One region of the Exiguobacterium sp. ZOR0005 genome, then DNA from elsewhere that is predicted to be linked to it. Evidence: riboswitches for the same ligand, from Rfam matches in the RefSeq annotation. Region 1 holds a riboswitch; each other region holds the start of a gene.

Region 1 (10,651 bases):
CGAGCAGCCAGTCGCTTTGGAAAATGGCGTTATCGAGTTTCTCGACGGTGATGTCATTGGCGATATAGTAGTTCAAGTTGTCACGGGTGATCGTGACTTCCTCCGGTGACTCGACGATGCGTTCGACCGTCTCTTGCTCAAACGTGCGCAGCTGTTTTCGAATGTTCACGAACTCCGAGTCAGCGATCTCAAGCAGTCCGGCGACCCGGCTGAAGCTACGTTTGATTTCCGGCGGCACCGCGTTCGGATTCTTATACCCGAGGTCGTGCTCGATTTCGGCCCAAGCGTGTTGCAGGATCGACCGGACTTGAATCTCTGCCTCTTTCTCCTCATAGCGGCGGTATTCGCCGAGCGCTAGCCGCTTTTCGTTCAGCCCGACGACGTAGTGGACTGATAAATACCCGAATTCGTTCGGGTCGAGCAACGTCGACTTGTCAATCGACTGCTCGCGGTCGATCCGAAACTCTTCTTCGAGGATTTGGGCGACGGCGCGCACGTCATCGTGAAAATAAGTCACGATCCGAATACCGGCCAAGTCTTGCACGTCACGGAGCGACCGGTATTGATACGGTTTCCTTGATAGTTTGGCGTAGAGGCTCTCGGCTTCCTTCGCCCGGGCGACGATGGAATGGAACTGAATTCCGGCATCATCGAGTAATTCGCTAAGTAGTTGTTTCAGCTTGGCGGCGAACGCCTCGTAGTCTTCCTTCTCATTCAAGTAATCGAGCATGATCGCATTCATGTCTTGTGTCGGCATCCGTATCACTCCTTGTCTCGTTGTCTTAAGTATAGCATCATTGAAATGAGGACACATATGACGCAAACATGGAAATCAAGTCGGAGGTACGAATATGAGAGCACACCATTCGTTCGAATCAAGCGAACAAGAAATATTGGAGATTACGGCGTCCCTCTTGCAACAGTCCGGTTACCGAATCTCGCGCATCCAAAAACAAGGAACGACGCTATCTTTCACTGCCACGTGTGCAGCGGTCGCCTCTGAACAGGAAGAGCGGGCTCGGATTGAAACGCTCGTCGAACATTTCGCGATTGAGTGCTGGTCGGTTCGATTCGTGTGAGGATGCCTTTTCGATGATCACCATAAATCGGGTTTTACGTCTCATTTTTGGGGAATAGTATATTATTCGATTTTTATGAAGGTGAACGTTTAGGAGGATGAATAATGTTAGAAACGAGAATTGTACGAGATATGATGTCGGTCGACCATGAAGTGAACGGGATGGTTTCGGGCGGCTGTGTGAACGAACACATTTACTTATTCGCGAAAGACGAAGAATTGACGCTCCGCCTCGCCGCTGAAGCAGGCGTCCAGCCTTACCGCATCACGGAGAAAGGGCTCTGGGAGTCACTCGTCTCGAAATTCACGAAAAACTCAGACGATCGGATCGAACAGTTGGAAAGCCTCGGCTTGACAAAAGAAATGGTCGAATCGCTTGAAGGCGAGATTCAAGACGGCAAGATCGTTCTCGTCTGCGACAAATCATAATGCACTCATGCAGAACGGACCTGACGCGCGCGTCAGGTCCGTATTTTTCATGATTTCGTATCGTAATAGGCGTCGACGATTCGTTTGAGTGACCGTTCGTTCAAATCGAGCGGTGCGTACCCGGCCTCGGCCAGAAGTTGTTTCGTGTTCGTATCGACGAAGTTGATGTCGCGATTCAAATACGGGTTGAATACTTTGACCATGTCATTGAACGCCTGCTCGACGACGCTCAAAGACGATGTCGGTGTGTCCGTGATGTGTAGATGAGGGAAGGCGAGCGCGTGTTTCATGTAGTCGAGCATGTCTTCGTTGCGCGGTGGTGTGTCATTCGTCACGTTGTAGATCGTGTTCGGACGAGCGTGTTCGATCGCGGCGAGAAGGACGTCAGCAACGTAGTCGACCGGGACAAGGTTCGAAGTCCCCGTTTCGGAGCCGACGAGACGAATCGGCCCGTCCGGCGCACCACGACGTTCAAGGCGGCGCTTGAACACCTCGAGCGCACGCATGTAGCCGTACATCGTGAATTTCGAGTCGGCTTCGCCGGTCTTCGAGTCCCCGACGATGATAGCAGGACGGAAAATCGATACGTCGAGATGATACCGCTCGTCCCAGACCGCCTGTTCCGCATGGGCTTTGCTCTCCTCATACGGGTTATGGAACGGCTGGTCCGTCGCATAGAGCGTCTCATGTCCGATTTCACGGACACCGAGCGTATAGGCCGTGCTGACGTGGAAGAAGCGGGGGCACTCGAGCGCTTTCGTGAGCGCGAGTGCTTGTTTCGTCCCAGTCAAGTTCGTCTCGAACAGCTCGTCCCGGAGCTCTTCGTCGAACTTGACGAGCGCTGCCATATGGAGCACCAGGTCGATCTTCTTTTTGTTCGTCCCGATGAATGCGTCATCGGCGCCGAGAAGGGGAGACGTCAAGTCCCCGGCGAGGACGTCGATGGATGCAAGTTCTGTCGTCGAGAAGGTGCGCTTCACTTTTTCCGGTGAGCGGGCGAGCAGATAGAGCCGATGCCCCCGTTCGATCAATTCCCGTGCCAACCGTCCTCCTAAAAATCCTGTCGCGCCTGTCATAAATATGTTCACAGTGTTCTTCCTCTCTGTCTCAGTCTTCCTCCATCATACCAACATGGGGCCATTCGAGCCACTTTGATCATTTGTTTTCGATTTTGGGGTTTAACAATTTTTAAAGTGGGTTATGACTTAAAGAGAAGCGTACGCAAGGTACGTCATGACAGTGTTGACCTGTCAAATAACTTAAGTGAGGTTTTTTAGAATCATGGCAAATCTATTCGGAACTGATAAGGATGGCTACAGGAAGCAGCAAGCAGAGATTGAGAAAGCGGTCGAAGAGAAAGGGATCACCCAGATCCATATGTATTTCTCGGACGTCCTCGGAGATTTGAAGCTATTGACGCTGTCTGCAAAATTGTTGCCGGAAGTCTTTGAAGGGAAAACGATGTTCGACGGATCGTCCATCGACGGGTTCTCTTCCATCAAAAACTCAGACTTATTCTTACGCCCGGATTTAGATCGTCCACGGTACGAAAAAGACGGTGACGAGAGCATCCTCGCCTTCTTCTGTGACGTTTGTACTTCTGAAGGGGAGCGATACGAGTTTGATCCCCGGAACGTCTTGAAAGATGCGCTCGAGCGTGCTGCCCGTGACGGCTACTCAATTTTCGTAGGGGCCGAGCCGGAGTTCTTTATCTTTGACGAGAACGGTGAATTTTATGACGAGGCCGGATACTTCTCGACCCGCTCGGAAGACAAAGGCTATGAGGTACGCCAACATATCGCCAACCGCTTGAGCGAAGTCGGCTTCAATATCGAGGCGGTCCACCATGAAGTGGCGCCGGCCCAGCATGAGATCGGTATCAAGTATGACGATGCACTCCGTACGGCCGACAATATCCAGTTCTTCAAGGAGATCGTCCAGCTCGCCGCCCAAGAGAAGGGCGCGAAAGTGTCATTCCTACCGAAGCCGCTCCGCGATGTGAACGGTTCGGGGATGCATTTGAACATCTCGGTCTGGAAGAACGATAAGGATGGAAAACCGACAGACAACGCCTTCGAGGAGCCGGATGCGGATTACGGTCTGTCTACGACGGCCCGTCACTTCATCGAAGGGATCTTGAAGCATGCGCGTGCGACCGCCATCTTCACGAACCCGCTCCCAGAATCGTATGAACGTCTCGTCCCTGGTTTCGAGGCGCCGGTCAACATCTGCTGGAGCCCGTCGAACCGAAGCTCGATGATCCGGATCCCGGCATCGCGCGGTAGTGCGACACGCGTCGAAGTCCGCAACCCGGACCCGAGCGCGAACCCGTACTTGGCGCTTGCCGCTCTCATCTACGCCGGTCTCGAAGGAATCGAGCAACAGCTTGAACCGTCGGCACCAAACGAAGATGACTTGTTCGAGTACTCGGCGAAACAAATCGAGAGCCAAGGCATCGCCTCGCTCCCATCGACGTTCCACGAGTCGATTCAATCGCTCAAGTCGGACAGCTTCCACAACTATTTCAACGAAGATTTGATCGATCGTTACTTGTCGCTCATCCAAGTCCGCAAGTAATAAGTAAAGACGCCATTCCTCCAACGTGAGGAGTGGCGTCTTTTTAGTGAATCCCGCGCATATAGCGTTTGATGACCGGTGCGAGGGCGAACAAAATCAGACTGAGGACGATGGCGGCGCCACCGATGACACCGAAGTAAATCATCTCATTCTCCGGCGAGTAAAAGCGGACGAGCTGGGCGTTGATTCCTTGTGCCGCCGCATTCGACAAGAACCAAAGCGACATCGTTTGGGCCGAGAAGGCCGCCGGTGCGAGTTTCGTCGTCGCCGACAGTCCGACCGGTGACAGGCTGAGCTCGCCGAGGACGACGATAAAGTAACTGAGGACGAGCCAGAGCGGGTTGACGAGCGTGTCCGGCCCTCCGAAGTAAGCCGGTAGCAAGATGACCAAGAAGCTGAGTCCGGCGAATAAGATGCCGAACGCGAACTTGACCGGGATGCTCGGCTCACGGTCACCGAGCCGGACCCATAACCAGGCGAACACCGGCGCGAGCATGATGATGAACAGCGGATTGAGTGATTGGAACCACGCCGCGCGCAGCTCGAGACCGAGGAAGTTCAAGTTTGTCCGTTGATCAGCGTAGTTGGCGAGAATCGTCGCCCCTTGCTCCTGGATTGCCCAGAACATGACCGAGGCGATGAAGAGCGGGATGTAGGCGATGATGCGCGACCGCTCGATTTCTGTCGTCTTCGGACTGCGATACATGACGATGAAGTAGATTGTCGGGATTGCGATCCCGAACACACCGACGAGTCCGATGAACGTGTTGATCGTGAATAGCCCGCGTGGAATCAAGACGGCGAGCAGTCCACCGATTACAAGGACGGCGATGGTCGAGTATTTGATCGCATTTTTCCGTTCTGACGGCGTCAACGGGTTCGGCACGTAAGACCCGGCTAACCCAAGATTGCCTTTCTTCGTGACGATGAAGACGACGAGCCCGATGAACATCCCGACGGCGGCGAGGGCGAAGCCCCAATGGAAGCCGTAATCGGCCTGCACTTGTCCGACGATGAGCGGGGAGATGAACGCCCCGAGGTTGATGCCCATATAGAAGATACTGAAACCGGCATCGCGACGACGGTCCGTCTCATGGTACAAGTCGCCGACGATGCTCGAGACGTTCGGTTTCAAGAGACCAGTGCCGATGACGATCAGCCCCATCGAGATGAACAAGAACGTCAGGCTGCCTGGTACCGACAAGACGATATGTCCAAGCATGATGAACACACCGCCGTAGAAGACGGCCCGTGACGTCCCGAACACGCGGTCCGCGAGCCAGCCGCCGATGACCCCAGACATATAGACGAGCGCCCCGTACACCGACATGATCGACAAGGCGACGTTTCGGTCAAGGCCGAGACCGCCCTCGGACACTTCGTAATACATGTAAAAGACAAGGATGGCCCGCATCCCGTAGTACGAGAAACGTTCCCAAAACTCTGTGAAGAACAACGTGAACAATCCTTTAGGTTGTCCGAAAAAACCTTTTTGTGGCACGCTGTCCACGATTTTCTGTTTATCGATTCTTTCCATGAAAGATCCCTCCCAACTTTCATATCATAAAAAGAACCGTTATGTTTGTAAAGTAAAAACGAATTTCCGCTTCAAAATTTAACTATAATGAAATGAAACTAAAAACCACACTAAACAGCGGGGTTTAGTGTGGTCTTAAGGTCAAGCCGTCTTCTGTTTGGCTTCTGTCGCGCGGACCCGGCGTCCGAGCTGCCAGTAGATGAGACCGGAGACGCAGCTGGCGAGGCCGACAAGGAGGAGGGCGACGTGGCCGGCACCGCGATTGAAGAACAAGCTCGCGAACAGCGGCGCCGTCACGCCCCCGATCAACCACTGGATGCTGGCGGCCCCATTGTAGGCCCCACGCATGTTCTCAGGCGCGATCATGGCGATGAACGTCTGTTGGACCGGTGACATGATCATCTCCCCGAGCGTATAGAACGCATAGACGGCGAGCAAGATCGAGACGAGCATGAGATATGGCGTGCCGACTGAATAAAGGAGACGCGGAACGACGGCGAGGAGCATCATGCCGACACCGAACACGGTCGCCCCGGCGAGCATGACGTTCCCGAACGGTTTTTGGCCGAGCTTCGAGGCGATCGGGAACTGGAACAAGACGACCATGATACCGTTCAAGGCGAGCAAGTATGCGAACGGGTTTTGCCGGTCCGTGAACGTCGGGAACGATTCTCGCAAGAATAGCGGCAACATGCTCTCGACGATGGCAAAGCCCATCGAGATGAAGACGCCGGCGAAAATGAAGACGAGGAAGACGCGGTCCTGGGCGAAGACGCGCAACACGTCTTGGTTCGACAACGTCTCGTGCTCGGTCGTCTCCGGCAACGTCTCACGAATCCATTTGGCCAGGACGAGCGCATAGATCCCGAACACGACTGCCGCCGCGAAAAAGATATATTGTCGGTCGAGGAAGAGGACGGCACTGCCAAGGAGCGGACCGAACGCGGCCCCGATGTTGTGCCCCATGCGGAGCAAGCCGAACGCTTCGTTCAACTGCTCCGGTTCGGTCACGTCGGCGACCATGGCGCTCGCAGCCGGGTGGAACAGTGAATTCGTCAAACCGAGCATCGCGTTTAGAAGCAACAACGGCCAGAACGAGTCGGCGAAGGCGAAGCCGACGAGTGCGAGCGCATCCCCGATGATGGCGATCATCATGACGGGCTTGCGGCCATAGATATCCGCGAAACGTCCGCCGATGACCGAGCCGATGAGCGCCATGATCGGTCCGGTCGCCAAAATGATCCCGACTTGGACGTAACTGTCGAGCTTGTCACTATAGTAGAGGACGAGGAACGGGGCGATCATGAACATCATGACGCCGGTGATCGTCTCCCCGAGAAAACGGATCCAAATGTTGCGGTCGAGCCGCTTGAGTGATTGATACATACGGGTTCACCTGTTTCTGAGAAAGTAAAAAGGGACGCAGCATGCACGGAAGCATACTCGTCCCTTTAAATTTGCGCATGCCACGGATGGGCAGGCAAAACCGATCTTTTTCAGAAAAGTCGAGGCGCCCGCCCGTCAATATGAAGTTTCGTTTGTGGTACGTTCATGACTGACATGGGGCAGCCTCCTTTCGTGAATGTCGTGTGTCTACGTTTCAAATGTATGACAGATAGTTTCAATATGTCAACACATTTCTCTAGCTACAGGAGCTCGTTCAAGTTCTTGCGGGTGAGCCGGTAATCGATGAGCCGCGACAAGATGACTTGAATCATCGCCGTCACCGGCACGCTGACGAACATCCCGACGAGGCCGAACAAACTGCCGCCGATGATGATCGAGGTGATGACCCAGAACGGGGTGATGCCGACGCTGTCGCCGAGTATCTTTGGTCCGAGCCACAATCCGTCGAACTGTTGTAGCAAGAAGATGAATACCAAGACGAGAACGGCCGTGAACGGGTCATAGAAGTATGTGATGATGAACGCCGGGATCATGCCGAGGAGCGGGCCGACGTACGGGATGAAGTTCAGGATCCCGATGATGACACCGAGTAAGAGCGCGTACGGTGCACCGATAACGAGGAGACCGACGACGGCCATCACACCGATGATGAGGCAGTCGAGTGACTTGCCGATGATATAGCGCTTGAAGATATAGTCCATCTCCTGGAAGATGTCGATCGTCGTCTTCGCCGTGGCGACCGGGAACATCGCATACAGCAGACGCTTGAACATGCGGGCGAACACTTCCTTGTCTTTCAACAAGTAGATCGAGATGACGATGCCGATCAAGAAGTTGATGAGCGTCATCGTGAAGCTCGAGACGTAGCTGACCGAGGACAATACGGCCGCCTCGACCCAACCGGAGTAACGTTCCTCGAATCGTTTGAAGTCGAGCGTCTGAGCGATCGTCTCGTTATAATCGTGTAAAAACGTGTTCAACTGCCCTAAGAACCCATCGATTTGGCGAATGTAAAACGGGAGCTCCTCGATGAGCGACGAGACACTCGAATATATCCGCGGGAACAGCGTCACGGCCGAGATGACGAGCAACCCGATGAACGTCACGTAGACGATCAACAGCCCTTGATATCGTTTCAGTGCGAACCGCTCTTCCATATAAGAAAGGACCGTGTTCAACAACAAGGCGATGGCGATTCCCATGATGACGGGCGTCAACAGTTGAAACGTGTATTGTAAGACGCGAGAGATCGTGTCCGGCTCACTGATGACTCGCCATAAGACGAGAAAGATTAGGCCGATCACAATTAATTTCCAAATCAACTGACGGTTTAGCTCCACTAGTCCATCCCCTCATCCTATATTTTTTTCAGAATAACGTTCTTCTTTTACTATGACCGTTTTTTTTCAGGGTTTCAAGAGGCCATAGCAATTTTCAAAATAAGGATTGACAGGATTGGTAACGTTTGGTTTACTAAAGGACATATTACACATAAATCGCATATAAACACTTTCTATCAAGAGAAGCGGAGGGACTGGCCCGATGAAGCTTCAGCAACAGATTGTATACCAATACTGTGCTAATTCCAGCAAGGTGACCTTGAGAGATGGGAAGGTGGTTGTTTGAATACGTCCGTATCTCGACACCCCTTTCCGTGGAAAGGGGTGTTTTTTGCATAGGAGGACCATCCATGGCAGACAGACGTTCAAACTTACTTAAAACTTTACCACCCCAACATTTCGTCGGGCTCGCGAAAGAAGTGGTCGCGCTCGAACAGGCCGGGGCCGACATCATCCGGCTCGGACAAGGGACGCCGGACTTGCCGACGCCAAAGCCGATCTGTGAGGCGCTCGAGACGGCGCTCGCGAATCCGGACACGCATCAGTACGGCCCATTCCGTGGGCAAAGCCGTTTGAAACAGGCGGTGGCGACGTTCTACTTGAACGAGTACGGGGTCGAGATCGATGCCGAGAGCGAGGTCGCAATTTTGATCGGGTCGAAATCGGGCCTGATCACGCTCCCACAATGCGTCCTTGAACCAGGGGAGGGCATCCTGCTCCCGAACCCGGGCTACCCGGACTATATCTCCGGGGCCCGGCTCGCCGGGGCGCGCGTCCACGACCTCGTCTTGACAGAAGACAACGATTTTCTTCCGGATTACGAGACGCTCGACACGCACGGGGCGCGGCTCATGTATTTGAACTACCCGAGCAATCCGACCGGCGCCGTCGCGACGCCACGCTTTTTCGAGGAGACGGTGCAATTCGCCAAGGAGCGGGAACTGATGGTCGTCCACGACTTCGCCTACGGCAGTATCGGCTTTGACGGCCATGTCCCGCCGAGCTTCCTTCAAGCCGACGGGGCGAAAGAGGTCGGCATCGAAGTGTACACGATGTCGAAGGCGTTCAACATGTCTGGCTGGCGCGTCGCCTTCGCCGTCGGCAACAAGGATATCATCGAGGCGATCAACACGTATCAAGACCACGTCCACGTCAGCGTCTTCTCGGCCATCCAAGAGGCGGCGGTCGCAGCGCTCGAGTCACCAAAATCCGTCCGCGATGACCTGGCCCGTCTATACGAGGCTCGGCGGGACCGATTGGTGGACGGGTTGCGTCGAGCCGGTTGGGACGTCCCGGCCCCGAAAGGTTCATTCTTCGTCTGGGCGAGAGTGCCGGAGGGAGATGCCAAGTCGTTTTCGCAGAAGTTGCTCCATGAGGCAGGCGTCGCGGTGACGCCAGGATATTTCTTCGGCGCGGAAGGTGAACAGTACGTCCGGTTCGGCCTCGTCTCGCCGGAACCGAAGATTGACGAGGCCGTCGCGCGCATCGAGCAGCTGTTCGCCGCTTATGAGGAGGTGCGGGCATGATTCGTCAAGCCGTCCTCGAGTATGACCACGACGACGATGCCCTCGATCGGCTCGGCGAACTGATCGGAGGCCGCCGGGTGCATGTGTTGCGCGGGCGACACGGCTACCCCGTCGTCGAACGGCTGCTTCCTTCTTTGAAGGCGTATCCGGCAACATCGTTCGCAGGCGAGTGCACGGATCGCGAGGCGGACCGAGTCGACCTTGACGGAGCGGACGTCTTAGTCGCCATCGGTGGCGGCAAGCTCGTCGACACGGCCAAGCTCGTCGCCGTGCGCAACGGCGTCCCGCTCATCGTCATCCCGACGCTCGCTTCTAACTGTGCGGCGTTCACCCCGCTCAGCGTCGTGTACCGGGAAGACGGGAGCTACGACCGGTACGACGTATTCCGTGTCATCATCGAACGCGTCATCGTCGACGCCCGGGTCATCGCGTCTTCACCGTTCGATTATTACCGAGCCGGGGTCATCGACACGGTCGCGAAGTTCTATGAGGCCCGCTATTTGAGCGGTGATACCTCGACCGTTGCGGGTGTCGATGCCGGAATCGCGCTCTCCAAGCAATGTCATCGTCTGCTCGAAATCGAGCTAACCGAGACCGCCTTCCGCTCATACAGCGAAGGGACGCGCTACGCGGTCGACCACGTGCTCGCCATCGGCGGAGCTGTCGGTGGCTTCGGGGATGCTGGGACACGGGTCGCCGTCGCGCACGCTGTCCATAACGCACTCAGCGAGTTCGAGGCGACCCATGCGTTCCTGCA
Region 2 (10,651 bases), on a different contig from region 1:
TCTATGTGGTTGAAAAGCAATTTCATTATAGAGGATAATTCATATAGACTCAATGCTAGAATTCGGCCATTATGAGGAATAGGCAGGACTGCCGCCTCATCATGCCGAATTTTTTACGATACATAATCGACTTTTCCCACATAGGAGGGGCCATGAACCATTTCCGTAAGATGTCTGCCCTCGGCTGGGGTATTTGGAGTGCTTTTGTACTTTTGACGATCACACTGTTTGCGACAGGCGTATTGAACGCGCCGGCCATCGAGCCGTTGCCGTTCATCTTGATCGCCTTGCTCGTCATCATCTTCCAACTCGACTCCATCGAGCGCAAAGGCGTCTATTTCACATTTTCTGAAAGTATCGTCCTGATTATCTTTTTATTCTTTGACTTTGAGACAGCTCTGTTCGTCAACCAAATCGGGTTGCTCGTCTTCCAGTTCGTCAACTTGAAGCCGCGCGTCGCGCTCCGGCGCTTCCGTTTCACGTATCCGTGGAACGCTATCACGTCTTTTCTAGAACTAGCGATTCCGGCGAGCGTCTACTTGGCGCTCGGTGGTGAGACGGGGCTCGGTTTTTACACGCAAGACTCGTTCCTCCCCGTCGCCGGGTTGATTGCCGCCATCGTATTGAATACGGTACTGCAGAAGTACCAAGTCGGTTGGTGGTTCCGGGTCGACGTGCCGGTCCGCGACTTCTTGAACATCGCGTTTTATACGTATATCGTCAGTCTCGTCTTCATCTTTGCGGCTTCCTTCTTCCGCGAGACGAACTTGCTCGTCGTCAGTAGCATTGCCGCCGCGCTCACGTTCTTCATCAAACGACTGTTGATTCAAAAAGGACGACAAGACGCGTTCAAATCGCTCATCGAACAGTACGATGAAGCAAAAGAAGCCGTGTCGCTGTCGCAAAGCGAGGCGCAAGCCATCGAAGTGTTCCTCAGTCAATGCGAACGGTTGAATCAATACGACGCCGGTTTCGTCGAGTTCACGGTGTTCGATCGATCGCTCTATTTCGATTTAAAGACGCGCCAACCGATCGAACGTCCCCGCGTCTTCGATTTGCTCGAATCGACGTATCCGAACGAATCGTCCGTCGAGTATGAGATGCGTTTCGAGTGGGACGCACCGATGTCAGATGAGTTCCACGACGACTACCACAGCTTCATCTCTGTCCGCTCCGAGGAAATCGAAGGGATTCGCACGTGGATCGTCATGGCCGGCGAGCACGTCTACGGCTATCCGCTGATCATCCAGCGCGAAATCGTCAAACTGCTCAAGTCGTTCAATCGAACGATCAGCCGTTGCCACGAACGGGATCGCCTCTATACAGAGAGCCGGACGGACAGCTTGACGCTCCTCGCGAACGCCCGGGCATTTTATGAATATGGGATTCAACAAATCTCAGACGCTTCTATGTATCCGATCTCGGTCGCAATGCTCGATATCGATTTTTTCAAAAAAATTAACGACACACATGGCCATCAAGTCGGCGATGGCGTGCTTCAAGAATTTGGCCGTCGCATCCGTCAGGCGCTGCGGACCGATGACTTCGCGGCCCGTTATGGCGGAGAAGAGTTCATCTTGTTGCTCAATCATTGCGACGTCGACCAGGCCGTCGAAATCGCTGAACGCATTCGCCAAAAGATTGAAGACAAGCCGTTTTATGTCGAGGGAATCGCGATTCAAGTGACCGCCTCGATCGGGGTCGACACGATTCAGGCGTTCGGTGACAAACGACTCGATGACACGATTCGCAACGCCGACCGGGCGTTATACGTCGGCGGCAAGTACGCCGGGCGCAACCGAGTCGCCCACTACAACTATTTGACGACTTGATCCGCCCCCACGCTCACAGAGCGTGGGGATTTTCTATTGACAAACCGATTCGAAACAGATAGGTTAGGGAACGTGTCTTATAACTTAATCATACGACTTTTTTATCACGAGAGACGGAGGGACTGGCCCTGTGAAGTCTCGGCAGCGGGGAACCTGTGCCAAATCCAGCGAGCGCTCTGCTCGAAAGATGAAAAAAGTGTTTCTTGTAAAAGAGGGCCTTTTTTCAAAAAGGCTCTCTTTTTATTTTTATGAATGAGGTGAAACGATTGGAACAACCGACAGCTAACAAATGGGCACTGTTGCCCTTACTCGTCTTTCTCGTCTTCTTTATCGGGGCCGGGATTTACTATGGCGATTTTTACAAATTCCCTGTATTGATTGCGGCACTCATCGCCTTGATCGTCGCGGCGATGATGACGAAAGGAAGTGTCACGCAAACCGTCGAGCGCATTGCGCAAGGCGCGGGCAACCCCGGCATTTTGATTATGATCTTTATTTTCCTGCTCGCCGGGGCGTTTTCGAACGTTGCCGGTGAGATCGGGGCGATTGACGCGACCGTCAACGCGGCGCTCACGTTGTTGCCGCCATCGCTTCTTTTGAGTGGCCTGTTCGTCATCGCGGCCTTCATCTCAATGGCGATGGGCACATCGACCGGGACCATCGCGGCGCTCGCCCCGATTGCCCTCGGCATCCATGAAGAGAGTGGGGTCAATATCGCCATCGCCGCAGCTGCCGTTGTTGGCGGAGCCATGTTCGGAGATAACTTGTCGTTCATATCGGACACGACGATCGCGGCGGTCCGGACGCAACGGACGAACATGCGCGACAAGTTCCGCACGAACTTTTGGATCGTCTTGCCGGCGGCCGTCATCACGACGGTTCTCCTCGCCGTCTTGTCGAGCGGAGAATCGACGATTGAAGTCGCTGCTTTTGAATGGTATAAGCTCATCCCTTATCTCGCCGTCATCGTCCTCGCCTTGACGGGGTTGAACGTCATCCTCGTCTTGCTCGGCGGCATCGTGTTGACCGGGATCATCGGTCTGCTTGACGGAACCTTGTCCGTGACAGCGTTCGTCACGGCGATGGCCGACGGGATGATCGGGATGGCAGAGATTTCGATTTTGACGCTCTTCATGGGCGGGCTCGTCGGACTCATCTCGCATAACGGAGGGCTCACTTATTTGCGAGACGCCCTCACTGCCCGCATCCAACAACGGGCCGGCGCCGAGTGGAGCATCGCCGGGCTCGTCAGTGCGACAAACGTCGCCACGGCGAACAATACGATTTCAATCCTTGTCGCCGGGCCGCTCGCGGCGAACATCGCCGACACGTATGACATCGAACGGAAGAAATCGGCGAGCGTGCTCGATATCTTCTCGTGTGGCGTACAAGGGCTTCTCCCGTACGGAGCCCAATTGCTCATCGCCGCCGAATTGACGAACACGGCATCACCGGCTCTCGTGCCGTACATGTTTTATCCGTTCCTCTTGTTCATCTGTGGCGGACTGGCGATTGCCTTCAACTTCCCGCGCTTCAAGAAGCGGGCCTGACAAAAACGACCTTGTGAAGCATGACTTCACAAGGTCGTTCTTTTTGCTTCGAGTTCACGTTTGAGCTGTTCGTTGCGTTTTTTGAAGGCGCGCCGTTTAAGAAGTTCTTCAAGTCCGCGGCTGATTGCCCATAAGACGAGCAACAACAGGCCGAGCATCGACAAGCGGAACGGACTTTGGATAAATTCTTCCCATTGGTCACCGATCACTGAGAAAATCAAGACGACAAGCAGTTTCCCAAACCCGGCTGCCATGATGAACGTCCGAAGCGGCATTTGAATGAGCGCGAGTAAGTACGTGATCAGACTGACTGGGATGAACGGCAACGAATACAAGAACCCGAGTGAAACCGGGCTCATATGGTTGATCCGTTCGAGCCAGTAGACGCCTTTCTTATGTTTTTCAAGCCAGCGCGTCATCGGTTTGCGGAACACGTAGCGGACAGCTGAGAAGACAAGAATTGTCCCGAGCAAACTGCCGACCCATGATAATAACGCCCCGAGCAGGAATCCATATGTTGCCGCGTTCGCTGAAATGATGAGGACAAGTGGAAGAAACGGAAAAATCGCTTCTAAGAACGGGGCGCCGAGACCGGCCCACGGCCCCCCCGGCAACTCTTGAAGCCATTCAATCAATTGGATGATCCACTGTTCGAGAGATGTGAGCATATGAGTTTCCACCTTCGGCTTTCGTTACTCTGTTTTACCCGAATTCGTGCCACAGGACACATCCCCCTGCCGTGTTCAAAAAAAATTAAAAAGTATTTGCGAAATTTCGCTGTGATATCTATCATATAATAATGGACTTGTGGTTGCAGGCAAGCCCATTCGTCGAACGACACAACCCAACGTTCGTTTTCCTGCAAAAAACTGAACACAGGGGAGCAATAACCATGGAAACAAAATCAATGCGGGTCTTGCTGTACTATAAGTACGTCAACATCGAAGACCCAGAAACGCTCACACAAGAGCACCTCAAGTATTGTAAGGACCTCGGCATCAAAGGACGGATCTTGATTTCTTCCGAAGGAATCAACGGGACGTGCTCTGGGACTTGGGAACAGACCGAGCAGTACATGACTGATTTGAAAGCGAACCCACTCTTCAGCGACATCGAGTTCAAAATCGATGAAGTCGATGAGCACGCGTTCTCGAAAATTTTTGTCCGTCATAAGAAAGAACTCGTGACGTGGCGCTTTGACGGCGAGTTTGACGTGCCGAAACAGCACGGGGCATACCTCGAACCGGCAGAATGGAAAGAGATGATGAATCGCGATGATGTCGTCATCCTCGACGTTCGTAACAACTACGAATACGACCTTGGTCACTTTAAAAATGCGATCAAGATCGATGTAGAGGCTTCTCGTTACATGCCAGAATGGCTCGAAGAGAATAAGGACCTCTACGAAGGGAAAACACTTCTCACGTATTGCACCGGAGGCGTCCGTTGCGAGAAATTTACAGCATATATGCGTGATCAAGGTCACGACAACATTTTTCACTTAAAAGGCGGCGTCGCCATGTACGGCAAAGACGAAGCCACGAAAGGCGAGGATTGGGAAGGTGAGCTTTACGTCTTTGACGAGCGCATCAACGTCCCGGTCAACACGGTCAATCCATCGGTCGTTTCAGAGTGCATGCACTGCGGCACGAAGACGGTCCGTTACGTGAATTGTGCCAACCCGGTGTGTAATGCCCAGCACTTCTGTTGTGAAGAGTGTGAACCGAAACAAATGCGTTCATGCTCGAAAGAGTGCCAGGAGCATCCACGCAACCGCTATATCATCGAGAATATCGCGGACAAACTTCAGGAGACTGAAGGCGTCGTCGGGTAACAAAAATCGACCAGAAAGCGCAAGGGACCTTATCCCTTGCGCTTTTTTTGACAGAATCTTTACGTCTATTCACGACGAGAATCGGGTATAGTGAAGATACTATTGTCAGACAGGAAGTGAATCGATTGTTGTTTAACGAACCTTTACTCGCCGCCCTCCTTGCATGGTTTATCGCCCAAGCGGCAAAACTAGTGACAGAACTGATTAAAACGAGAGACTTTGAACTACAAATCATGTTCGCCTCTGGCGGCATGCCGAGCTCCCACTCCTCGACCGTCGTCGCTTTAGCGACCGTCATCGGCCGAATGGAAGGACTCGACTCCAGCATGTTTGCCCTAGCCTTGATTTTTGCGACAATCGTCATGTACGATGCGACCGGTGTCCGCCAAGCGGTCGGTTTCCAAGCCCGTTTGTTGAATGATTATTTCAAAGGCATCAAGCATGAGACCCCGATCTTAAATGAACTTGTCGGTCATACACCGTTCCAAGTCATCGTCGGCGCCTTGCTCGGTCTCGTCGTCGGTTTGTTTTTCCCTATCTGAATATATAAGGCATGTCGCCCTCCCCTATCTTTTTGTGAACTTTCACAACGAAGACGGTATACTCAAGATGAGGAGGAATCGACATGCCTTTTTTGCAGAAGTCTTATGAGTCTCTAGACACGCTCGCCGAAGCGATCGGTCAAGCGATTCGCGCCCCCATCACAATCGAAAACCGCCACCATCAACTCATCGCCTATAGCACGCATCCCGACTCGACGGACCCGGCGCGAATCGCGACCATCATCGGTCGACGTGTCCCGGAAGCGGTCATCGAAGACTTGTGGGAGAGTGGGATCTTACAAAACGTGATCGATCGCGATGAACCGGTCGTCATTCCAGCGCGCCTTTCAGTCGGTCTCGGGGAACGTGCCGCCGTCGTCATTAAACAACAAGACGAGGTGCTCGGCTATATTTGGAGTTTGGCCCGCTCGCAACCTTTTTCTGAGCAAGAGCTCACTGTTTTACAAGAAGGTGCCAACATCGCCAAAAAACTGCTCATGACGATCGCGATGCACGAACGACGCATCGACGCTGAGCTCGAACGGTTCTTTTTGGATATTCTGGCCACGCCGACACTGAGCCTGTCCCATCACGAGCGGTTGAACGAAATCGCGCCGATTGCTGTGGCCAGCCGGTTGACGGTAATCGATTGCCTGCAACCGATTACCCCGCAATTCGCGGAACGGCTCTTTTATGTGCTCGCGACCCAACAGGCGATTGAAGTCGTCCTCCAAGCGATTGACGGACAACAGTTGCTCGTCTGGCACTACATGAAGTCAGAGCTGTCCGAAGAAGAGACAACACTCGTGGAGTGGGCGGAACGGTTCGAGACCCAGCTCCAGGAAAAGTTTTCAGAAGCGGAACCCCGACTCGGCATCAGCCGCCGTTTCTTCGAAAGCGAGACAATCTATAACGCGGCCGTGGAAGCGAGACGTGTGACCTCACTGCGACGGAAATTCCCACTCGAGCTGGCCACCGCCCGTGCGTTCGAACAGATCGGCATATATCAACTCGTTCCCGACCTCGCGCGCCTGATCGGCCTCCGGCTCGAGACGCACCCCACGCTCGAACGGCTGCACGCTTACGATCACGCTCACCAAACCGAACTCGTGACGACGCTGGAATGGTACTTCTATTTCGACGGCAACGTGAAGCAAGTCGCGGCCCATCTCCACATTCATCCGAACACGGTGCTGTACCGGGTCCGGCGGATCGAAGAGTTGACGCAAATTACCCGCGTCTCCCTCCCGGAACGGGCCGCCATCTATTTGGCGATCAAAGCCGGACAATATCGTCAAGACGACTGACTCTCACTTTGTGAATTATCACAAAGTGGGGGTCTTCGTTTTTAGAATGCAGGCTAAAGACAGCGTTTTCGGAACGGTCTATACTAGAAGTGTGAACAAATTGTGTCAACAGATCGAAAGGGGAACGGATCATGAAAATCGGGGTATTGAAAGAGATTAAAAATAACGAGAACCGCGTCGCGTTGACGCCAATGGGGGCTGCGGTGTTGACGGAGCTCGGACATGACGTGCTCGTCGAAACGGAAGCCGGTATCGGGAGCGGCTTCACGAACATGGAATATGTCGATGCCGGTGCGACGATTGTCGATACGGCGGCAGACGTTTGGAACCACGTCGAGCTAGCACTCAAAGTGAAAGAGCCGCAACCTACGGAATACCGCTATTTCCGCAGCGACTTGACGCTCTTCACGTATTTACATCTTGCAGCCGAGCCGGAACTCACGAAGGCGCTCGTCGAGTCAGGCATGACCGCCATCGCCTATGAAACGGTCGAAGTCGACCGGACGCTCCCGCTCCTCACACCGATGAGTGAAGTGGCCGGACGGATGGCCGCACAAATCGGTGCTCAAATTTTAGAGAAGCCTCATGGCGGGAAAGGCATCCTCTTGTCTGGTCTCCCAGGTGTCCCGCGTGCCAACGTGACGGTCATCGGCGGCGGTGTCGTCGGAACGAACGCGGCCCGCATCGCCATCGGTCTCGGAGCCAACGTGACACTCATGGACATTAGCCCGGCCCGACTTCGTCAAATCGATGATCAGTTCGGGAACACGATCAACACGCTCATCTCGAACAGTTACAACATCGCCAAACAAGTCGCCGAGAGCGACCTCGTCATCGGTGCTGTTCTCATCCCGGGTGCCAAAGCGCCAAAGCTCGTCACAAAAGAGATGGTTCAACAAATGTCACCTGGTTCGGTCATCGTCGACGTCGCCATCGACCAAGGCGGGATTTGCGAGACGATCGACCACATCACGACGCACGACGCGCCGACGTATGAGCGCTACGGGGTTCAACATTATGCGGTTGCCAACATGCCAGGTGCGGTCCCACGCACGTCGACGCTCGGTTTGACGAACGCGACGATGCCGTATATTATCGAGTGCGCGCAAAAAGGCGTCTTCCCGGCTCTCCGTGAAAATGCGGCGCTCCTCAAAGGATTGAACGTCATCGATGGGACGGTCACGTACGAGGCGGTCGCCCGAGACCTCGATTATCCGTTCGTCCCTGCTTCAGAAGCGGTCACGAAACAACTGCAAGCATAAGTAAAACGCCCGAACGGCTGATTCCGTTCGGGCGTTTTATTTAGGCGTTCTCGACGGCGATGTCTTCACCGATGATCTTTACTTCCGGCTCAAGTTCAACATGGAACTTCTCTTTCACCGTCGCTTGGACGTGACGAATGAGCGAGATATACTCCGTCGCCGTCGCGTCGGCAATGTTGACGATGAAGCCGGCATGTTTGAGCGATACTTCCGCCCCGCCGATCCGCTTCCCTTGCAGACCGCAGTCTTGAATCAACTTCCCGGCGAAGTAGCCCGGCGGTCGTTTGAACACACTCCCGCACGATGGATATTCGAGCGGCTGCTTCGATTCACGTTTGTACGTCAAATCGTCCATCACTGCTTTGATCGCTTCGTAAGGAAGCGGCTCTAATTCAAACGTCGCTTCGAGCACGATGAGCCCTTCTGTCGCAATCCGGCTCGTCCGATAGTCAAGCTCGAGCTCGTCTTTCGTGAGCGTCAACAGCTCCCCTGCCGGCGTCAAGACGACCGCGCTCAAGATGACGTCTTTCGTCTCGCCACCGTAAGCACCAGCGTTCATGTACACTGCGCCGCCGACCGTTCCAGGAATGCCGCAAGCGAACTCGAGACCAGACAACTCTTCTGTGAGCGCTTGACGAGACACATCAATGATGGCGGCACCGGCTTGAGCGATGACTCGATCGCCTTCCCGGCGAATCGTCTTCAACTCGTTCAAGTTCAACACGATCCCTCGGAGACCCCCGTCCCGAACGATCAAGTTCGAGCCGAATCCGAGAATCATGAACGGGACTTGCTCGCGGTGGGCGAGCTCGAGCACCGCCTGTACTTCTTCATACGTGTGTGGAGCCACGAAATAATCGGCGTTGCCGCCAAGCTTTGTATACGTGTGTGCCGATAAAGGCTCGTCTTGTTTGACGCGATCGGCCGGGATGATTGTTACTAATTGATCTAAAAAGCTCATGCGTTCACTCAATCCTTTACGTTCTATTTTTATCGGTGCTTCGGACTCGTCCGGGCACGTCGCTGAATGGTTTCAGTACGAAACACAGTATACAAATGTTTGACAGAGGTGACAAGCAACGTTTTCTTTACAATGGAAGAAAAGGTTTACAGCAATAATGATGTAGCGACTGCTACTACGATAGGAATTGTGAAATTATCCCAATCGCGATAAGAAATCGCTTCTGTCAGCGTGGCAACGATGGAAATGATAAACCCATATGTTACCACTTGCCAAAGCGGAACATCATCCCACAAAAACAATAAAAAGAGCACAGCATACGAGCTGAGGAACATGGCCATACTGCCTTGGAACGACCGTTTCTGCCCGTACAAGTCGTACGTCACCGTCCCATACTTCCGTCCGACGAGGGCGGCCAATCCGTCTCCCCACGCCAAGACGAGCGACCCGGCCAAGAAGGCGAGCGGTTCTGTCTCAAAGAAGAAGAATAAGATCACGAGCAGCGCGATCGGATAATAGACCGTGCCGAATGATTTCCGCTCGGTTTGATGGACCGGTGACGGACTTTTATAAAGAAGGAATGCGTTCGCGAACGTGAAGAAGACGAGCGGAACGGCTGCGACGTACCATGTCTCAATCAACCAGACGGCGAGCAGCGCCCAATGTCCGACCGCGATATGTACACTTTTACGAATTGTTTCATCCGTCCATCCTAGACGCTTGCCGACTTGTTCGAGCCCGACGAGGAACACTAGGACTATGACGATGGACAGGATGGAGCTGACCCATTCATTCATCGGTAGACCACCTTTAGCTACATAATTTATACGTTTACATTATACCTTAATCGGGCCAGAACCTAGCTTCCTTTTCAAACATTTGGTAGAATGAGGTCAAATGACTGTATAGACGGCGATCGAAGCCGACTATAGAAAGGGTGGCTGTATGCGCGACGCAACTTCAATTCAAACTTTGGCGGACTGCCTGCATTACATGCAAGTTGGCGACGTCGATCGGGCCATCGCCCTGTTTCCGGAAGAAGTGCGTGAACACTTCCCAAAAGAACTTCGTAAAATCCACTTGTTTCATATTGAAAAGAACGGCCTGTCCATCAACCAAATCGTCGCTTTGGCGAACACGTTGACGGGCGAACATTTGTCGGCGACGACGATTCAAAACTGGACGAAGCGGGAAGTCCGCAAAATTATCGGCGTCCCTCGGGTCGGCAAAAAATACTCGTTGCAACAGGCCGCAATCATCTATTTGCTCGACGACTTGAAGCACTTGTTCTCTCTTGAGGAGACGAGTTCGTTGCTTGCGCTCATCTTCAACAACCCGGACCGTGACGAAGACGACCTCATCT
Region 3 (10,651 bases), on a different contig from region 1:
ACCGATCAACGTGCCGACGACGTTCGGTCGTCCTGTCCCGAAGACGGCATAGCCGATATAGGCGGCCGCAACGGCGTCCATTAAGAGCGGCGCCCCGGCCGAAACTTGCCCCGTGCCGATCCGTGACGCCAAGATGATGCCGCCAATCGCTGCGAACAATCCGCTCAACACGTAGGCGTACAGCTTGATGCGGTTGACGGCGATACCGGAACGACGGGCCGCCTCGACGTTCGAGCCGACGTAATAAAATTCGCGACCCGTCTTCGAATACGTCAAGAACAGATGCGCCCCGGCGAAGAAGATGACCATCAAGATGGCGACGAACGGGACCGGCCCGATCGAGCCTTGTCCGATGAAGAGGAACGATGGGATGAACCGGCCCGGCGCCGTCCCCCCTTCAATCGGCATGTTGTCATAAATCGAGAAGCCTTTCGTATACGTCAACTGGACCCCATTGATGACGTACATGATGGCGAGCGTCGCAAGCAAATCCGGCAACCGGAATTTGATCGTCACGAGCGCGTTCAACAGTCCGACGAGCACGCCGAGAACAATCGGGACGAGCAAGGCGACGAGCAGCTCTTGACTATGTAACACGAGGCTTGACGCCGCCCCGACCGTCGCGAGGCTCGCCGTCGAACCGACCGATAAATCGAATCCGCCGACGATGAGCGAGAACGTCACCCCGAGGGCGAGCAACGAGACGATCGAGACAGATTTGATGATATCGCTGAAATTGGCGTACGTTAGGAACTGGTCGTTCGTCACGCCGAAGACCGCAATCAATGCGAGAATCGCGAACAGCGTCCCGTATTGACCGATGCCGGTGAATCGTCTCGCCTTAGGTTTGAGTACGAGTTGGGCCATATGATGCCCCTCCTTTCTGTTGCCAGCGGCCGCGGTCGAGCCAAAGCGTGCGGTTGGCGACGAGTTCTAATTCATGCGCCTCACTCGACGTGAAGATGACCGTCTTGCCTTTTTTGGCCAGTTGCGTCACGAGCTCATAAATGTCGCGTTTCGCCGTCACATCGACGCCTTTCGTCGGCTCGTCGAGTAAATACACGTCCCGGTCTTGAAACAACCATTTGCTGAGGACGACTTTTTGTTGATTGCCGCCGCTCAGCTCACGCACCGGCTGTCGAACATCGGCATACTTGACACGAAGCGAGGACAAGACGCGTTGTAACACGCTCGTCTCGCCTTCAACGACTAACGCGTTTCGTTCAATCGAGTCGTCGAGAAAGAGTCCTTGTTTCCGGCGCTCTTCCGGGACGAGGGCGAACCCGGCTCGGACCGCTTGACGCGGCGTTTGGACCGTCGTCACTTTCCCTCCGTGCTCGATATGTTGCTTCACGTCGGACAAACCGAACAACGCCTCGATGAGCTCGGTCTTGCCGCTGCCCGTCACGCCGCCGATGCCGACGACTTCGCCTTTATAGGCGGTGAAGGACAACTCGGTCCCAAACACGGGTAGCGTGAGCGTCGCCTTCAGTTGAACCTCGTTCGTCGGTGTTGCTTTTTCCAACTCATCTACAAGTGACGTCCCGCTCAATAGCGTATGGACGTCTTCGGTCGACAACGGTTGGAACGGCCCTTCATAGACGAGTCGCCCATCACGGAGAAACGTCGTCGTCGTCGTGACACGCGACAGCTCCTCGGAGCGGTGAGTGATGAGGAGGATGCCGACACCGTCTTCGGCGAGTGTCTGCAACAACGTGAGCAGTGCCGCCGCGTCGTCCGTCGACAAGGCCGCCGTCGGCTCATCGAGTAAGAGGTACGTCGCCTCGCTCGCAAGCGCTCTTGCAATTAAAATCCGTTGTTTGACGCTGAGCGGGTAATGTCCACTCGGTTTCGTCACATCGATCGTGAGGCCGACACGCTTCAAATACGCCGTCGCCCGTCGCTTCAATTCGCGCGGTTGAACCCTTTTGACTGTCTGCCACGGCACGACGTTCTCATAGACCGGTAAGTCGAGATAGAGCGCATCATCGACTTCTTGCGACACGGTGATGACCCCGCGTCGAATCGCTTCGGCCGGCGTGAGCACGACGGCCTCGTCGTCAAGCGAGATGGACCCGGACGTCGGTGTCGTCGTGCCGTTCAATAACTTGATTAACGTGCTCTTCCCGGCCCCGTTTAAGCCGAGAAGGCCATGAATCTCACCGCGACGCAGCCCGAACGTGACGTCGTCGAGAACCGTCACGTCCCCGTATTGTTTTGTGACGCGTTCAAGCCGAATCATCATTTCATCCAATCTGACCAGGCCGCGTCTGACGCGCCCCAGTTCGGCACGTATTGACCGAGGTCGTCCATTGTCACTTTCTCGTCCGGCAAGACGTCACGATCGACGAGATATGGGTCGACCGAATGAATTGACGGTGTCTCTTCGCCGGCGAGTTTTTGGTAGGCGTACCGGACTTGGATACGACCGATTTCAGCCGGGTCGGTCGCCGCCGTCACTTTCCATGGGCTCCCGTCTTCTTGCATGAGCTGGAGGTCCTCGTCGCTCAAATCGATACCGTAGACGGCAATCTCATCGCGCCCCGCTTGTTTGATGGCACGGCTCGCACCTTTAGCGAACTCATCCCACATCGCGAACACGGCGTCAATCTCGCCTTCCGGATACTTCTTCAAAATCGCCTCCATCTGGCTTTGCGTGTCAAGTGCGGTGTTGTTCGTCGCTGAACCGAATTTGGCCACTTCTTCGATGCCTGGATAACGCTTCAAGAACGCGTCATAAATCGTGTGGCGTCGTTCCATCGGCGTGAAGCCGCCGACCCAAATCGTGACGATTTTCCCTTCGCCGTCCAAATCTTCCGCGAGCGCCTTGAGCGAACGCCAGGCGAGCGAATAATCGTCCTGGTCGATAACGGTCACGCCCTCGTTCGTCAAATCGTTGTCGAACGCGACGACTTTGATGCCTTTGTCGAGCGCTCGTTGGACCGGTTCTTTCAACGGGTCGGCACGCCCGTGGTCGATCAAGATGACATCGACACCTTGCGTCGTCGCCGTGTCGACATAACTCGCCATCTTCGATAAGTCGTTGTCAGCGTTATACACTTTCACATTGCCGCCGAACGATTCGACTTGCTCGGTCACGCCGTTAATGTACTGCGACGAGAACGTCCCGATCGACATTTGCATGATCAGGGCGACGTCGATGTCTTTCGGCAACGTGCCGTTCGAGGTGGACACCGGTTTCGTCTCCGGCGTCTTCTCGGCCGGTTTCGGTGTCGCCGCTTGTTCGTTCGTGCAGCCGACGAGCGCCAACACGAACGTGAATAGTAAAATCAATAGTTTTTTAGACATGAACCGTTCCCCCTACGTGATGTGTGATGGCCGTCTCGTTCGCCTCGAACACGCCCGCCTCGGTGATGAGCCCCGTAATGAGCTCGGGCGGCGTGACGTCGAACGCCGGATTGAAGACGGTGATACCGACAGGAGCCGTCGGCTGGCCACCGATATGCGTCACTTCTTTCGCGTCCCGCTCCTCGATTTCAATCGCATCGTCCGCCGTCAAATCGAACGTCGAATGCGGTGCCGCGACGTAGAACGGGATCCCGTAATGCTTGGCGAGCACGGCGAGTTGGAGCGTGCCGATCTTGTTGGCGACGTGACCCGTCCGCGTGATGCGGTCGGCCCCGACGATGATCGCGTCGACGCCTTTCGCTTGAATCGTCCATGCGGCCATATTGTCGGTGATGAGCGTGACATCGATATCGGCCTGGTCGAGCTCCCAGACTGTGAGACGGGCCCCTTGGAGAAGCGGTCGCGTCTCACAGGCGAAGACGTTGAATGTGACGCCTTGCTCTTTACCGACATAAAACGGGGCAAGTGCCGTACCGTAACGTGACGTCGCGATGGCACCGGCGTTGCAGATCGTCAAGATGTTCCCACCTGCCGGTAATACCGTCAGTGCGTGCTCACCGATAGAGCGATATGTGTCGACGTCGCGGTCATATAACGCAACGGCACGTCGTTCGATTTCCCCGGCAATCTGTTCAAAATCGTCCCCGACGTTCAGCTCGAGGAGCGACTCGATCACATTTTGAAGGTTGACCGCCGTCGGCCGTGTCGCGATCAAGCGGCGTCCGACGATTTCAAGGCGACGCGTGAAATCCGGGTCGTCGACTAATCGTCCTGCCTCTTTCGCCAAGACGAACGCCCCGAAGTACGCGATCGCCGGTGCGCCTCGGACTTGGAGTGTCTCAATCGCACGTTCGGCTTCTTCGAGCGTCTCGATCGTCACGTAACGCGCCTCGTGCGGAAGGAGCGTCTGATCTAAAAGGACCAGCTCATGGGTCGATGCGTCGAAACGAATGTTTTGGACGGTCATACGCGCACCCCCGAGAGGAGTGCCACGAGGTCGTCAATCGAATCGACGGTGTGCCGCTCTTTGATGAGGGTGGCGCCGAGGGCGAGCGCATCACGTTTTCGCTCGAGACGGGCCACTTCGGGTAACGTCTCGAGGTCCGCGACGCCGGCGAGGCCGATGGCGCGGCGGATGAGCTCGCAACCGGCGTAGCCGATCGTGTCGCTGAAGATTGTTCCGAGCAAGTCGTCGACGTACCCTTCCGTATTGAACGGCTCGACGGCGCTCGTGAAGTTGTGACGGAACGTCTTCTCGAACGTCTCCCAGACGGTGAGGACGTCGGTGAACCGTTCGAACCGCTTGAGCGGATCGTGGAACGTCGCAAGCGTCAAATGAGCGATGATTTGACCGACGTCAAAACCGAACGGTCCGTAAAACGCGAACTCCGGGTCGATGATTTTCGTTTCCTGTGACGTCGCGAAGATGCTGCCGGTATGTAAGTCGCCGTGAAGCAAGGCGTCATGTTTCGTGACGAACCCGACTTTCAGTTTTGCCACTTCGACTTTCAGCGCCTTGTCTTGCCACAAACGCTCGACGTCCGGGCGAAGCTCCGCCTCGATGTTGTTCGATTCGGCATCTTTATACGGGTCGGTGAAGATGAGTTTTTCTGTGATGTCGCACAGTTCCGGGTTGTAATACTCCCGCTCTTTTCGTTTCTTTTCGATTGGTCCGGCCGCATAGTCGGACGTGACAAACAGCGTCTCCCCTAAAAACTCGCCGACGTGACGGGCCAGCTCCGGATACGTCTTCCCTTCGAGATAACCGGTGCGGACGATATCATATTCAGACAAATCCTCTAAAATCGTGTAGGCGAGGGCGCGGTCGCTCCCGATCACTCGTGGTACGAATCGTGGAACGACTTCAGCGAACTCCCGAAGCGCCAACTGCTCGATCCAGGCCCGCTCGAGCGTGAGCGGCCAGCTCTCCCCGACGACTTTCGCGTACGGGAGCGCTTGCTTCACGATCAAACTCGTCTCGCCTTGACGAATGCGAAAGACGAGGTTCAAGTTGCCGTCACCGATCTCTTCACACTGGGCGATTCCCTCTTCCTCGATCAATCCGAGTGCCCGGACGTGCTCGACGATGGTCTGTTCTGTAAATGGTTGATATGCCATGATTGTTTCCCCTTTCGGTATGATTCCCACAAAAAAAGCCCCTTTCTCCGCGAGAAAGAGGCACACCCAAATTGGTTGTTCCTCTCATCTTTCAGACGTCTGTCTGGTGGATGTAGCACCGTGCCTTACTGGTCGGTTGCTGCGGCGTCATCGGGCCAATTCCCTCTGCCAACTCGCGATAAGAGTGTCGTATTCGATTGTGTGAACGTGTTGTGATGAATATTACGGACTGTGCGCCATGCTTGTCAACGACGATTTGTGACGAGCCGACCCACTTTTTCTTTGCATATATGGAAACAACTTTCAAAAATAATTTTTTTCAAAAAAAGGAATTGACGCTGTGACGATTCTGTGCAAAAATTCAATTAAATTTCACAACTTCAAATCATATTCTTATCAAGAGCAGACGGAGGGGACAAGCCCGATGATGTCGCAGCAACCGACCCGATTGGGCACGGTGCTAATTCTTGCAGCGTAAGCTGAGAGATAAGAGTTCATTTTTTTATGATGACCTCTTGCCTCGGCATGGGGTCATTTTTTGTGTGACCGGAAGGAGGAACGACCATGGGCATCATTGCCACTTATGAAATCAACCGTACTGACCGCGTCGCCGATATCGCCGAGAAAATCGCGCTCGAATTGACCGTCGGCACGTGGACAGACTTGCCCCATTTAGAACGACAACAGTTACAGGCGTACCGCGGCGAGGTCGTCTCGACGTCCCATACAGACGCGACGAGCCGGTTCACGATCCGGTACCCGATTGAAAACGTCAGTCCTGACTTCTCGTCGATATTGACGACGACGTTTGGGAAACTGTCACTCGATGACTCGGTCCGTTTGATTGATTTCGAGCTACCTGCATCACTTTCAGCCGACTTCCCTGGCGCCAAGTTCGGTGTCGACGGGATTCGCGACCAGCTCGGCGTCGACGATCGCCCGCTCGTCATGAGCATCTTTAAAGGCGTCATCGGACGGGACTTACAGTTTTTAGAACAGCAACTGCGCGACCAGCTCGCCGGTGGCATCGACATCGTCAAAGACGACGAGATCTTGTACGACAATCCGCTCACCCCTTCGCTTGAGCGAGCGCGCATCGGCGCATCCGTGATTCAAGAACACTTCAACACGACGGGAAAACGCGCACTGTATGCGGTCACGCTGAGCGGCCCGGTGTTCGGGTTGCGCGACCAAGCACGCCGCTTGATCGAGGCGGGCGCGACGGCACTGTTGTTCAACGTCTATACATACGGACTCGATGCACTCCGGGAGCTGGCGAAAGATCCCGCCATCCGTGTCCCGATTTTGGCGCATCCGGCGTTCGCCGGTGCCTTGACCGGGTCAATCAGCCACTCGCTTTTGCTCGGTAAATTCATTCGTCTCGCCGGTGCCGACTTGACGCTGTTCCCGTCCCCTTACGGCTCGCTCGCGACACCTCCAGACGAGGCGTTCGCGATTCGCGATTTCAGTGCCAAACCGCACTGGTCGAAGCCGATCTTACCGGTCCCGTCGGCCGGGATTCACCCGGGGCTCGTCGAAGACATCATCCGCGACTTCGGTACGGACGTCGTCATCAACGCCGGCGGCGGCATTCACGGTCATCCGGACGGCGCCGCTGCCGGTGCCCGCGCCTTCCGACAAGCGATCGAGCAGGCGCTCGGGCAGACCGGTCGAACGGATGCACTCGATGCCGCACTCAAGGTGTGGTCGACGCGATGACGGTCCATATCCTCTGTGACTTTGACGGGACGATCACAGCCGAGGACAACATCATCGCCCTCATGAAGGCGTTCGCCCCACCGGAATGGCACGCCATCAAAGAGGATGTGCTCGCCCAACACATTTCGATCCGGGCAGGCGTCGGTCAGATGTTTCACTTGTTGCCGAGTGCCGAGAAGACGGCGTATCGCGACTATTTGGTAGGACATATTCAACTCCGGCCCGGATTCGTTCACTTTTTGGAAGAAGTTCGTCAAAACGAGTGGCAGTTTGACGTCGTCAGCGGCGGGATGGACTTTTTCGTCCATCCGATTTTAAGCGGGCACGTTGACCCGGACCACATCTACTGCAACGTCGCCGATTTCTCCGCGGAGACGGTACGCATCGACTGGCCGCATGCTTGCGATGCGTCTTGTACGAACGATTGTGGTTGCTGCAAACCGACAATCGCCCGTCGCATCGTCAATCCTGATGATCGCTTGATTGTCATCGGTGACTCGGTGACCGACTTCGAGATCGCCAAGCAGGCCGACTTCGTCTACGCTCGCGGACAGCTCATCACGCTCTGTGAGACAGAAGGCATTAACTATTACCCGTTCGAGACGTTTGACGAAATCACTCATCATTTGAAGGAGGTGCCCGTATGAGCGTGACCGCACGTTGGCTCGAACTCGCCGACATTAAAGACGAACTCGCCGCCCGCGACTGGTTCCCCGGAACGAGCGGGAATTTGGCAATCCGCGTCTCGGACGACCCGCTCGAATTTTTAGTGACAGCGAGCGGACGTGATAAACGAAAGCGGACAGCCGAAGATTTCGTCCTCGTCGATGCGGCCGGACGATTGATCGGTGAACAAAGCGGTAAACCGTCCGCCGAGACGCTGCTCCACGTCGAAGTGTTCAACAAAACAGAGGCCGCATGTTCCCTTCACGTCCATACGGTCGACAATAACGTCATCTCAGAACTTCACGCCCCAAACGGCGAAGTCGTCTTTACCGGACAAGAGATCATCAAGGCGCTCGGTTTTTGGGAAGAAGACGCCGTCGTCCGCGTCCCGATCATCGACAACCACGCCGATATCCCGACGCTTGCCTCTGCGTTCGCCCGACATGTCCATTCAAGCGCCGGTGCCGTCCTCATCCGTAATCACGGCATCACTGTATGGGGCGAGACACCCGATGCGGCGAAACGTTACTTGGAGGCCTATGAATTTTTGTTCAGCTACACGTTAAAACTACGCGCCCTAGGCGTCCATTCATAAGGAGGAATTGAATCATGGCAACCATCTATTTCCAACAAACAGAAGAACGTTACGTCGACCAAGCTGAAGTGAGCGCATTTTTAGAGTCGCGCGGCATCTTGTATGAGCAGTGGGACATCGATAAGCTCCCGGCTGACCTTCAAGAAAACTATCAACTGACCGACGAAGACAAACAAGCGATTCTCGCGACGTTCCGCGACGAGATCCGAGACGTCTCCGAGCGCCGCGGCTATAAGACAGCGGACGTCATCTCCCTGTCGGAGGCGACACCGAACTTGGACGAACTGCTCGTCAACTTCCAAAAAGAACATCATCATACCGATGACGAAGTCCGTTTCATCGTCAGCGGCCACGGGATTTTCGCCATCGACGACGCCGAGCGCGGCTATTTCAACATCGAGCTCAACCCGGGCGACCTGATCTCGGTGCCGGTGAACACGCGCCACTACTTCACACTCCAAGCCGACCGCCAAGTCGTCGCCGTCCGTATTTTCGTGACGACGGAAGGTTGGGTGCCGATCTACGACAAAGAAGACGTGACAGCATAATAAAGAAGCGGACGAGTCGCTCGTCCGCTTCTTTCATTTCATTTGTCGTTCGGCCAACCGTTCCTTAGCCGACTCACGCGCCTTCACGACATCGATAGCCCCTAGCGCTTTGCCAAGTCCACGTGTCGGCAAGTTGACGTACATCGTCTCATAGTTGCTCACTTCATACGTCTCGTGAAAAATCCCGACGACTTCACTCGACCGTGCTTTCTGGTTGAACGCTTTCCAAGCTTCAAGATGCAGCTTGCCGTGTGCATAATCGAGAAGTTCCTCGCTTGAACGCCAATATTGAATGAGAGTGACAGAGCGCCAGCCGACGGTCATCTCATGCGATAGAAAACCTAAATCCCGTTGTGTGTACAACTCCTTCAACATCGCAGGCATGGCACTGAAAGCTGGCCACCATTTCCGAATCGAACGAAACCGATTTACCCGTAAACCGATGACAAATACGACGACTTCTTCATTTGGGACGGCCATTTTCCGTTCCATCGTCTATTCCCCCTTCAAGCGTACGAATTGCCTGTCCACACCATTCAATCAGTGCAACCGTCTGTCGTTTTCCGTAGTCGAGCGTCAACAACCAGTACAGGGCGTCCGGCGATTCCGCATCACTCGAACGGATCATCGTTTCAATCAGGTCATACGTCTTCAAGCGCGCACTTAATAAATTTTCATGATGAGCAATTTTCTCGATCGTCTCTGAAATCGGTTCATGTCTGGCAAAAAACAACTTGAGCAACAGCTCATTTCGCTGAATCGGCAATTCATCCGGTTTCTCACCGAGCCATCGCTTTAACTCGTCTTTACCTAATTCGGTCAATTCATACGCTTTTCGCTCATCGCCTTCATTCGATTGAATGATAAGCCCCTCGTTTTCAAGTGTTTTTAATGTCGGATACACTTGTCCGAAGCTGATTTTCCAAAAATGACTCAGGCTGTTATCAATCATCTGCTTCATTTCGTAACCCGTGCGACATGTTGTCGTCAAAAGCCCCAATATAGCGTAGCGTGTGGCATTTTCTCGCGGCATGTTCCGTCTCCTATATCAAAAAGATACTATCTATTTGATATGTACCACGTATGTAGAAGAACAAAACAAAAAAATGTGCCTCATGTCGAGGCACATCGCTTAATGTTTGACCGCGGACGGTTTCGATGAGAACCAACCCCATAGAGCAATACCGACCATGACCGACCAGAAGAAGAGCGTCCAACCCGTCGAGTGGACGAACCCGTGCGGGAGTCCGATGAACTCGAACGGTGTTCCTTCTATTAATTGTTTAAAGCCATCATGTTCTAAGACGAGTACCGTCAGTTTCACCCCGACCCAACCGACGATCATGAAGGCGGCCGTCTCGAGCGTCGGACGCTCGTGCAACAGCTTCACGAAAATGCGGGCGGCGAAACGCATCAAGACGACACCGATGAGTCCACCGAGCAAGACGACGAAGAACTGACCGGAGTCGATGCCGCCGATTTCACCGAGACCGAGTGCCGGGAGACTGACCGCGAGCGCGACCGCCGCCAAAATCGAGTCGACCGCGAAGGCGATGTCCGCGAATTCGACTTTCGCGACCGTCCACCAAAACTCTTTACGCGAGACCGGACGCTCCGTGACGGCCGTCTCGGCTTT

Evidence for each region. Region 1 has a riboswitch for S-adenosylmethionine ahead of L971_RS11810 (aminotransferase class I/II-fold pyridoxal phosphate-dependent enzyme). Riboswitches for the same ligand answer to the same signal wherever they lie in the genome.
Region 2: another riboswitch for S-adenosylmethionine. It lies ahead of L971_RS14450 (Na+/H+ antiporter NhaC family protein); the one in region 1 lies ahead of L971_RS11810 (aminotransferase class I/II-fold pyridoxal phosphate-dependent enzyme).
Region 3: another riboswitch for S-adenosylmethionine. It lies ahead of L971_RS05840 (2,3-diketo-5-methylthiopentyl-1-phosphate enolase); the one in region 1 lies ahead of L971_RS11810 (aminotransferase class I/II-fold pyridoxal phosphate-dependent enzyme).

What each region holds. Positions count from the first base shown of each region.
Region 1 covers NZ_JTLB01000025.1:60,723-71,373, reverse strand. The annotation lists gene L971_RS11850 (GTP pyrophosphokinase family protein) at 1-757, opposite strand, end outside; gene L971_RS11845 (hypothetical protein) at 852-1,079, shown strand; gene L971_RS11840 (general stress protein) at 1,184-1,507, shown strand; gene L971_RS11835 (SDR family oxidoreductase) at 1,555-2,595, opposite strand; gene L971_RS11830 (glutamine synthetase family protein) at 2,789-4,084, shown strand; gene L971_RS11825 (peptide MFS transporter) at 4,128-5,621, opposite strand; gene L971_RS11820 (MFS transporter) at 5,763-7,007, opposite strand; gene L971_RS11815 (AI-2E family transporter) at 7,268-8,368, opposite strand; SAM riboswitch class I at 8,539-8,641, shown strand; gene L971_RS11810 (aminotransferase class I/II-fold pyridoxal phosphate-dependent enzyme) at 8,719-9,894, shown strand; gene L971_RS11805 (iron-containing alcohol dehydrogenase) at 9,891-10,651, shown strand, end outside.
Region 2 covers NZ_JTLB01000039.1:2,106-12,756, forward strand. The annotation lists gene L971_RS14445 (GGDEF domain-containing protein) at 153-1,832, shown strand; SAM riboswitch class I at 1,931-2,026, shown strand; gene L971_RS14450 (Na+/H+ antiporter NhaC family protein) at 2,099-3,382, shown strand; gene L971_RS14455 (TVP38/TMEM64 family protein) at 3,409-4,050, opposite strand; gene L971_RS14460 (rhodanese-related sulfurtransferase) at 4,275-5,216, shown strand; gene L971_RS14465 (divergent PAP2 family protein) at 5,333-5,758, shown strand; gene L971_RS14470 (CdaR family transcriptional regulator) at 5,842-7,065, shown strand; gene ald (alanine dehydrogenase) at 7,197-8,327, shown strand; gene murB (UDP-N-acetylmuramate dehydrogenase) at 8,368-9,288, opposite strand; gene L971_RS14485 (diacylglycerol/polyprenol kinase family protein) at 9,435-10,085, opposite strand; gene L971_RS14490 (DUF1836 domain-containing protein) at 10,234-10,651, shown strand, end outside.
Region 3 covers NZ_JTLB01000013.1:93,181-103,831, reverse strand. The annotation lists gene L971_RS05865 (ABC transporter permease) at 1-867, opposite strand, end outside; gene L971_RS05860 (sugar ABC transporter ATP-binding protein) at 842-2,242, opposite strand; gene L971_RS05855 (sugar ABC transporter substrate-binding protein) at 2,242-3,309, opposite strand; gene mtnA (S-methyl-5-thioribose-1-phosphate isomerase) at 3,302-4,336, opposite strand; gene mtnK (S-methyl-5-thioribose kinase) at 4,333-5,487, opposite strand; SAM riboswitch class I at 5,569-5,672, opposite strand; SAM riboswitch class I at 5,878-5,980, shown strand; gene L971_RS05840 (2,3-diketo-5-methylthiopentyl-1-phosphate enolase) at 6,052-7,206, shown strand; gene L971_RS05835 (2-hydroxy-3-keto-5-methylthiopentenyl-1-phosphate phosphatase) at 7,203-7,853, shown strand; gene L971_RS05830 (methylthioribulose 1-phosphate dehydratase) at 7,850-8,467, shown strand; gene L971_RS05825 (acireductone dioxygenase) at 8,482-9,015, shown strand; gene L971_RS05820 (DUF4188 domain-containing protein) at 9,049-9,507, opposite strand; gene L971_RS05815 (PadR family transcriptional regulator) at 9,479-10,048, opposite strand; gene L971_RS05810 (TerC family protein) at 10,148-10,651, opposite strand, start outside.